2 regions of the Micromonospora sp. NPDC005171 genome follow, and region 1 is predicted to be linked to the other one. Evidence: predicted binding sites of a transcription regulator. Region 1 holds the regulator's gene; the other holds the start of a gene.
The links. The regulator HrcA, encoded in region 1, represses chaperone genes, less so after heat shock. The targets are predictions, from matches to a motif close to GGTTNGCACNCTCNNNNNGAGNGTGCNAACC.
Positions count from the first base shown of each region.

Region 2: the regulator HrcA is predicted to act here: its motif matches at 2,193-2,223, upstream of groL (chaperonin GroEL).

Region 1 covers NZ_JBEXIM010000023.1:13,007-17,420, forward strand. The annotation lists gene ABZU74_RS23320 (16S rRNA (uracil(1498)-N(3))-methyltransferase) at 1-137, opposite strand, end outside; gene dnaJ (molecular chaperone DnaJ) at 139-1,284, opposite strand; gene hrcA (heat-inducible transcriptional repressor HrcA) at 1,360-2,382, opposite strand; gene ABZU74_RS23335 (DUF4870 domain-containing protein) at 2,608-3,249, shown strand; gene hemW (radical SAM family heme chaperone HemW) at 3,316-4,414, opposite strand, start outside.
Region 2 covers NZ_JBEXIM010000003.1:95,922-100,335, reverse strand. The annotation lists gene ABZU74_RS07005 (GNAT family N-acetyltransferase) at 1-335, opposite strand, end outside; gene ABZU74_RS07000 (cold-shock protein) at 651-854, shown strand; gene ABZU74_RS06995 (hypothetical protein) at 949-2,145, shown strand; gene groL (chaperonin GroEL) at 2,418-4,040, shown strand; gene ABZU74_RS06985 (hypothetical protein) at 4,097-4,345, opposite strand.

The DNA.
Region 1 (4,414 bases):
CCCCGGCCGTCGGCGAGCAGCAGTTCCTCGCCGACGCGCAGTCGTTGCACGGTGGCGGCGTGGTGCCCCTCGGGGCCGTCCAGGGTCAGCGCGTCGCTGGCGGGCAGCGCCTCGACCAGGAACAGCGGTGCGGACACCTCAGGCGTGCCCGTTGAACGCGTCGCGCATCCGGGAGAAGAAGCCGCCCTGCTTGGATAACTCGGCGACCTCCTCACCACGGGTCTTGGCGAAGTCGCGCAGCATCTTCTCCTGGTCCGGGTCGAGCTTGGTCGGCGTCCGCACGTCGAGGTGCACGTAGAGGTCGCCTCGGCCGGTGCCGCGCAGGTGCGGCACGCCCCGGGCGCGCAGTCGCAGCGTGCTGGCGGGCTGGGTGCCGGCCTTGACGTCGACGGTCTCCTCGCTGTCCAGCGTCTTGATGGTCAGCCGGGTGCCCAGCGCCGCCGCCGTCATCGGCACGGTGACCCGGCAGTGCAGGTCGTCGCCCTTGCGGGAGTACACGTCGTGGGGGCGCTCGTGGATCTCCACGTAGAGGTCACCGGCGGTGCCGCCACCGGGGCCGACCTCGCCCTGCTGGGCCAGCCGGATCCGCATGCCGTCCTCGACGCCGGCCGGGATCTTGACGGTCAGCGAGCGGCGGGTCCGCACCCGGCCGTCGCCGGCGCAGGTGGGGCAGGGGTGCGGGATGGTGGTGCCGTAGCCCTGGCACACGGTGCACGGCCGGGCGGAGACCACCTGGCCGAGGAAGGTGCGCTGCACCGACTGCACCTCGCCCCGACCGCCGCACGCCTCGCAGGTCGCCAGGTGCGTGCCGGCCGCCGTGCCGGCGCCCGAGCAGGTGGTGCAGAGCACCGCGGTGTCGACGGTGATCGGGGCCTCGACGCCGAACGCCGTCTCGTGCAGGTCGAGTTCGAGTCGCAGGATCGCGTCGGCGCCCGGTCGGGTACGCGGCCGTGGGCCACGGGCACCACCGCCCGCACCGCCGAAGAACGCGTCCATGATGTCCTGGAAACCGACGAACGGGCCGGCGCCTCCGGGGCCGCCCGGGCCTCCGGCGCCGCCGCCACCCGGGGCGAGCGGGTCGCCACCCAGGTCGACGATCTGCCGCTTCCGGTCGTCCGAGAGGACCTCGTACGCGGCGTTGATGTCCTTGAACTTCTCCTGAGCCTCCGGGTCCGGATTGACGTCCGGGTGGAACTGGCGCGCCAGCTTGCGGTAGGCGCGCTTGATCTCGTCATCGGAGGCTTCCCGGCTCACACCGAGAATGCCGTAGTAGTCCCTGGCCACTGCGTTCCGTGTCCTCATGTTCGTCTCGCGTTGCGCCGGTCGGCGGCCGCAGCCGGCCGCATCGGCCCTGACCAATCAGTTCTGGGCCAGCAACTCGCCCACGTAGCGTGCCACGGCGCGCACCGTGGCGATGTTGCCGGGGTAGTCCATCCGGGTGGGCCCCAGCACCCCCAGGCCGCCCACGATCGTGGTGCCCGGGCCGTACCCGGTGCTGACCACCGAGGCGGCGCGCAGGTTGTCGAACTCGTTCTCGTCGCCGATCAGCACCCGGGTCGTGCTCGGCTCGGTCTCACCGATGAGCTTGAGCAGCACGACCTCCTCTTCCAGAGCTTCGAGGATCGGCCGCAGGGAGCCCTGGAAGTCGAGCAGGCCGCCCCGGGTGAGGTTCGCGGTGCCGGCCAACGCGATCCGTTCCTCGTGCCGCTCGACGAGCGTCTCCAGCAGGACTGTGGCGAGCGTGGTCATGGTCGGACGCAGCCCGGTCGGCGCCTCCTCGACCAGCGCCTGCACCAGCGGTGGCGTCTCGGACAGCCGGGCGTTGGCGAGCTTCTCGTTGATCAGTCGGCGCAGGTCGGTGACGTCGTCGGCCGGCACCGGCCCGGGCAGCTCCACGAGCCGCTGCTCCACCCGCCCGGTGTCCGCGATCATGACGAGCATCAGCCGGGTGGTGGAGATCGGCACCAGTTCCAGGTGCCGCACCGAGGAGCGGGCCAGGCTCGGGTACTGCACGACGGCGACCTGGCGGGTCAGCTGGGCGAGCAGTCGAACCGTGCGGTGCACCACGTCGTCGAGGTCGACAGCGCCGACCAGGAAGCGCTCGATGGCCCGGCGCTCGGCCGGGCTGAGCGGCTTGACCCGGGACAACCGGTCGACGAAGAGGCGGTAGCCACGGTCGGTGGGCACCCGGCCGGCACTGGTGTGCGGCTGCCGGATGTAGCCCTCCTCCTCGAGCACGGCCATGTCGTTGCGGACCGTGGCCGGGGAGACCCCGAGCTGGTGCCGTTCGACCAGCGCCTTGCTGCCGACCGGCTCCTGGGTGGAGACGTAGTCCTCGACGATGGCGCGGAGCACGGCGAGTTTCCGGTCGTCGAGACCCATCCTCCGCACCTCCTGTCGCACGTTGGCCACCGGCACCCTGGGCCGGTCGGGCCGTCCTGGCACTCGACTGTAGCGAGTGCCAGTCTACGTCGGCGGGCCCGCCGACGCGATGATCAACGGCCACCCGTCGGTGCGGCCCGCGCCACCCCGCTGGGCCGTTCGGCCCGCACTGCCCGGCGGTGTCGCTCTGGTGCGGCGTTGCCAACGGCCCCTACCGTGACATCCATGACTGAACCTCCCCGCCCTCCCGGATCGGGCGACCCCGGCAACTACCCGCCGGAGCCCACCTCCCCGGGCCCGTCCCCGTCGGCCGAGCCGCCCACCGCACCACTGTCCGGGGCTCCCGGCCCGGCCGGCTATCCCCCGGCCGGTGGCTATCCGCCGCCCACCGGTGACCAACCGCCGTCAGGTGGCTACCCTCCGGCAGGCGGCTACCCTCTGCCCGGGGGCTATCCCCCACCCGGCGGCTACCCGCCCGGCGGCTACCCGTCCGGCGGGGCCTACGGCGGCCCCGGCGGCGGCTACGCCAACAACGAGGACAAGACCTGGGCGCTTGTCGCGCACTTCGGCGGCGCCCTCGGCGCGCTGGTCAGCTTCGGTCCGCTGGGCTTCGTCGCCCCGCTCATCGCCTATCTGGCCCGCGGCCAGCAGTCGCCGACCGTCCGGGCACACGCGCTGGCCGCCCTGAACTTCCAGATCCTCTGGTCGATCATCGCGTTTGTGCTGCTCTTCGTGAGCTGGTGCCTGCTCTTCCTGCCCAGCATCGCCGTCGTGGTGATCCAGATTCTGTTCGGGATCATCGCCGGCATGAAGGCCAACGAGGGCACCCCGTACCGCTACCCGATGACAGCGAACTTCATCAAGTGACCCGGGCCGGCCGCTCTCCCGGCCGGTCCGGAGCTCCGCTGCCCTCGTCCCGGGGCAGCGGGCCACTCAGGGCAGCAGGTCGCGGACGACAGCGTCGGCGAGTAGCCGCCCGCGCAGGGTGAGCACCGCCTGGCCGGCGGCGTACTCGTCGGCGGCCAGCAGGCCGCCGGCCAGCGCCCGCTCGGCGCCGGCCCGCCCGGTGGCGTCGAGCACCGCCAGCGGGAGACCGCTGGCCAGCCGCAGCCGCAGCATCACGTCCTCCATGTGCGCCTCGTCGACGGTGAGCACCTCCCGGGCCAGGCCGGGAGACGCGCCGGCGGCCAACCGCTGGGCGTACGCCGAGGGGTGCTTCACGTTCCACCAGCGCACCCCGCCGACGTGGCTGTGCGCCCCGGGCCCCAGCCCCCACCAGTCCGCGCCGGTCCAGTAGAGCAGGTTGTGCCGGCAGCGGGCCTCCTCGGTGCGGGCCCAGTTGGAGACCTCGTACCAGGAGAGCCCGGCCGCGTCGAGCGCGGCCTCCGCGGCCAGGTAGCGGTCCGCGGCCACGTCGTCACTGGGGTACGCCAGCTCGCCGCGCTTCATCCGGGCGGCGAGCCGGGTGCCGTCCTCGACGATCAGGGCGTACGCGCTGACGTGGTCCACCCCGGCGGCGACGACCTGCTCCAGCGAGGCCGCGAAGTCCTCGGCCCGCTCCCCCGGGGTGCCGTAGATCAGGTCCAGGTTGACGTGCTCGAATCCGGCGTCGCGCGCCTCCAGGGCGGCGGCGGTGGCCCGGCCCGCGCTGTGTTTGCGGTCCAGGATCGCCAGCACCCCCGGGGAGGCGGACTGCATGCCCAGCGAGATCCGGGTGTAGCCGGCGGCCCGCAGCAGCTTCAACGATTCCGGGGTGACCGACTCGGGGTTGGCCTCGGTGGTCACCTCGGCGTCGGCGGCCATCCCCCAGGTGCTGTCGATGCCGTCGAGGATGCGGGCCAGGTCGTCGGCGGGGAGCAGGGTGGGCGTGCCGCCGCCGACGAAGACGGTGTCGACCCGGGGCGGCGGGTTGTCGCCGAGCACCCGGGCGGCGAGCGTCAGCTCGGCCAGGACGGTGTCGGCGTACCCCTCGCGGCTGGCGCCGCCGCCCAGTTCGGCAGCCGTGTAGGTGTTGAAGTCGCAGTAGCCGCAG
Region 2 (4,414 bases), on a different contig from region 1:
AGTCCACTGCCGCGCCAGGTCGGTGTGACGTACACGGCGTAGATCACGGTCAGCCCGGCTTCGTTCGGGGCGGTGGTGCCACCGGCGTGCCCGACCAGCCGGCCGCCCGGGTCGGCGATGAACTGCGCGTTGCTGGAACCGGCCGAGGTGTACGCGACTCGGGCCGCGTACTCGTTGTGCGGTCGGGCCGCCGCGTCCGCCAGGGTCTCCAGGAAGGCCAACGGCGCGTCGGCCAGCATCTCCAGGCGCAGCGCCCGCATCCGCGCGGCGTCCTCCGGTCGGACCCGGCGGATCTCCGCGAGCCGCGGGGCCGGCGAGCCCATGTCGGTGGTCATGTCCGCATGCCTACCACAGCTGATTTTCGCGAGCTGTGCCCGATCGCCGTCACGGCTGGGGCACCTCGCGGCCCCTCGCCCATTCGTAATGACGGACGCGAATCCGGTGGAGCGGCGACCCGGGCCGATCAGTGCGGTCGGGACGCCCCGAAGTGTGTCCGATTTGCGGCCGTGCGTGGCCGTCACTGCTCGTGTAACGTGCGATTTCGATCACCTGTTCAATGGCGGTCATCGATCGCTGAGTCGGTGGTCGGGGCGCCCGGCCGCGCCGTGCGCCGGGTCAGGCAAGACCGCGCAGAGTGAGGGAAGTGCACCGTGGCACAGGGCACCGTGAAGTGGTTCAACGCCGAGAAGGGCTACGGCTTCATCGCCGTCGACGGCGGTCAGGACGTGTTCGTCCACTTCTCCGCCATCGAAATGGACGGTTACAAGGCGTTGGACGACGGTCAGCGGGTCGAGTTCGAGGTCGCCCAGGGCCAAAAGGGCCCACAGGCGGAGCACGTACGCGTCATCGGCTGAGCTTCCTGGCCGATCGGCCCGTGAGTCGGGGCTGCGGCAGGGGCGCCCAGCCGGGAAGATCGTGAACCGTTCCAGCCGATGCCGAGGAGCGTTCATGACCGACCAGCCGCCCCCGCCCACTCCGTCCCCCGGGTCGGGGGAGCCGGACCCATCCTCGCCCGCCGGCAGCCCCGGCCAGTTCGGTCCGCCGCCCGGCTGGGGGCCAGGCGCACCCCCGGCTGGCCAGGCTGGTCCGCCGCCTGGCTGGGGGTCGGGCGCGCCCCCGGCTGGCCAGGCTGGTCCGCCGCCCGGTTGGGATGCCGCGCAGGGTGCCTGGGGTGCGGCCCCGCCGCCGCAGGGCTGGGTGTTTCCGCCCACCGGGGGTTACCCGCCCGGGTCGGGTCCCTACGGCGGGCAGCCGTGGTATCCGGGACCGCCGGTTGGCTGGTACCCGCCGGGTTACGGGTTCGACCCGAACGACGCCCTGGTCACGCCGCCCGGTGCGGGCATCGGCGGCTGGTTCAACAGGTGCGGGGGAGCGCTGCGTCGGGGCTGGCGGCAGTTGGTGCCGATCATGCTGCTCACCCAGGTGCTGCCGGCGGCGGTGCTCTCGGTGATCGCTCTCGGGGTGGACCCGTCGGCGAAGTGGGCCGCCCAGGCCGAGAGCGCTCCTGCCGCACTGCCGGACAACTTCGCCGCCGAGTTGGGGAGCCTCCTTCTCGTGCTGATCGGCGGCAGCCTGTTGGTGGGCGTGGTGCAGGCCGTCGGGTGGGCCTCGGGCAGCTGGGTGATCACCCGGCAGGCCGCCGGCCAACCGGCCAGCCTTGAGGCGGCGCTGCGCTACGGCCTTCGTCGGGCGCTCGGGCTGTGGGGCTGGACACTGTTGGTCAGTCTGCTCATCGGCGTCGGTGTCTGTTTCTGCGTGCTGCCGGGTGTCTACCTGGCCTTCGCGCTGAGCATGGCCGGCCCGGTATATCTCTTCGAACGCCACAACCCGATCGGTCGTTCGTTCCGGATGTTCCACGACCGGCTCGGTCTGCTGCTCGGTCGGGTGGCCCTGGTCGCCCTGGCGGTGATCGTCGTGAGTGTGGTCTCCAGCTCCCTGGAGGGGGTGGGCACCTCCGCGTTCGGTACGGATCCGTTCGCGTCGCCGGGTACCGCGGCCGGGGCGGTGGTGGTGATCGGGATCACCGCCGTGCTGGCCCTGCCGGCCCACCTCGCCCAGATGATCGGTCTGCTGGTGACGTACGCCGAGCAGCGCGCCCATGAGGCGCCGGTGAACACCGCTGGACTGGCCGCGGAACTCGGCTGAGCGGCGGCATCGTGCTTGCACTCGGCAGGGGAGAGTGCTAAACAAGTCATTGGCACTCGCATACCGTGAGTGCCAATGGTCGGGACGGTGGGGCCAGGTTGCACCGGCGTGGAGACGCCGGGGCGGCACATGGCCGGTCGTCGCGGGCTATCCGGCCCGGCCGAAGGACGTCGTCGTCGCCAGGTGGCGACGTCCCAAGGTGCGTACACCAGGCGGCCCATCCGGGGCACACATCTCGGGTGGCCCGTGAGTGTCCAGGAGGACAACGCCGTATGGCCAAGATGATCGCGTTCGACGAAGAGGCGCGCCGCGGCCTCGAGCGGGGCATGAACCAGCTCGCCGACGCCGTAAAGGTGACCCTCGGCCCCAAGGGCCGCAACGTCGTGCTCGAGAAGAAGTGGGGTGCCCCCACCATCACCAACGATGGTGTGAGCATCGCCAAGGAGATCGAGCTCGAGGACCCGTACGAGAAGATCGGCGCTGAGCTGGTCAAGGAGGTCGCCAAGAAGACCGACGACGTTGCCGGTGACGGCACGACGACGGCGACCGTCCTGGCCCAGGCCCTGGTTCGCGAGGGCCTGCGCAACGTGGCCGCTGGCGCCAACCCGATGGCCCTGAAGCGGGGCATCGAGGCTGCGGTCGCGAGCGTCTCGGAGGAGCTGTCCAAGCTCGCCAAGGACGTCGAGACCAAGGAGCAGATCGCCTCCACCGCCTCCATCTCCGCTGGCGACAGCACCGTCGGCGAGATCATCGCCGAGGCGATGGACAAGGTCGGCAAGGAAGGCGTCATCACCGTCGAGGAGAGCAACACCTTCGGGCTGGAGCTGGAGCTCACCGAGGGTATGCGCTTCGACAAGGGCTACATCTCGGCCTACTTCATGACCGACCCGGAGCGTATGGAGGCCGTCTTCGACGACCCGTACATCCTGATCGCCAACAGCAAGATCTCGTCGGTGAAGGACCTGCTCCCGATCCTGGAGAAGGTCATGCAGTCGGGCAAGCCGCTGCTGATCATCGCCGAGGACCTGGAGGGCGAGGCCCTCGCCACCCTGGTGGTCAACAAGGTCCGTGGCACCTTCAAGTCGGTCGCCGTCAAGGCGCCGGGCTTCGGTGACCGCCGCAAGGCCATGCTGACCGACATCGCCATCCTCGCCGGTGGCCAGGTCATCAGCGAGGAGGTCGGCCTCAAGCTCGACGCCGCCAGCCTCGACATGCTGGGCCGCGCCCGCAAGGTCGTGGTGACCAAGGACGAGACCACCATCGTCGACGGTGCCGGTGACGCCGAGCAGATCCAGGGCCGGGTCAACCAGATCCGGGCCGAGATCGACAAGAGCGACTCCGACTACGACCGGGAGAAGCTGCAGGAGCGGCTGGCCAAGCTGGCCGGCGGCGTTGCGGTCATCAAGGTCGGCGCGGCCACCGAGGTCGAGCTCAAGGAGCGCAAGCACCGCATCGAGGACGCCGTTCGCAACGCGAAGGCCGCCGTCGAGGAGGGCATCGTCCCGGGTGGTGGCGTCGCGCTGGTGCAGGCCGGCAAGACCGCCTTCGACAAGCTCGACCTGGTCGGCGACGAGGCGACCGGTGCGAACATCGTCAAGGTCGCGCTGGACGCCCCGCTGCGGCAGATCGCCGTCAACGCCGGCCTTGAGGGCGGCGTCGTGGTGGAGAAGGTCCGTAACCTCGAAGCGGGTCACGGTCTCAACGCCGCCAACGGCGAGTACGTCGACCTGCTGGCCGCGGGCATCATCGACCCGGCCAAGGTGACGCGCTCGGCGCTGCAGAACGCCGCCTCCATCGCGGCGCTCTTCCTCACCACCGAGGCTGTTGTCGCGGACAAGCCGGAGAAGACCCCGGCTGCCCCGGCTGGCCCGGGTGGCGGGGACATGGACTTCTGAGTCCAGTTCTTACCCCGAACGGGGCGGACCGCGTCAGCGGTCCGCCCCGTTCGTCGTCAGGTCGGTAGTGAGCGCTGGTTGCGCCGTTTCTGTGCCCGGTTGTACGGCGGAAGCAGTTGGATCGGAGCGTCCACCATCTCCTGCGGCTCTTCGGTCGCCGACGACTCGCCGTCGGTGGTCATCTCGGCCAGTTGTTCGGCGTCGCCGTAGTCGAGCCGGTCGAACGGCAGTTGGCCGGGGAGTTCACCCACCGGCTTCCAGGTGATCGGCGGGCCGTCCTCGGTCTGGTTGTCATCCGCGGTCATGGCTGCCTCCTCTACGGAAACGGTAGGGGGCGACGATGGCCGATGCGGGCGAATGGATCTATGTCCTGT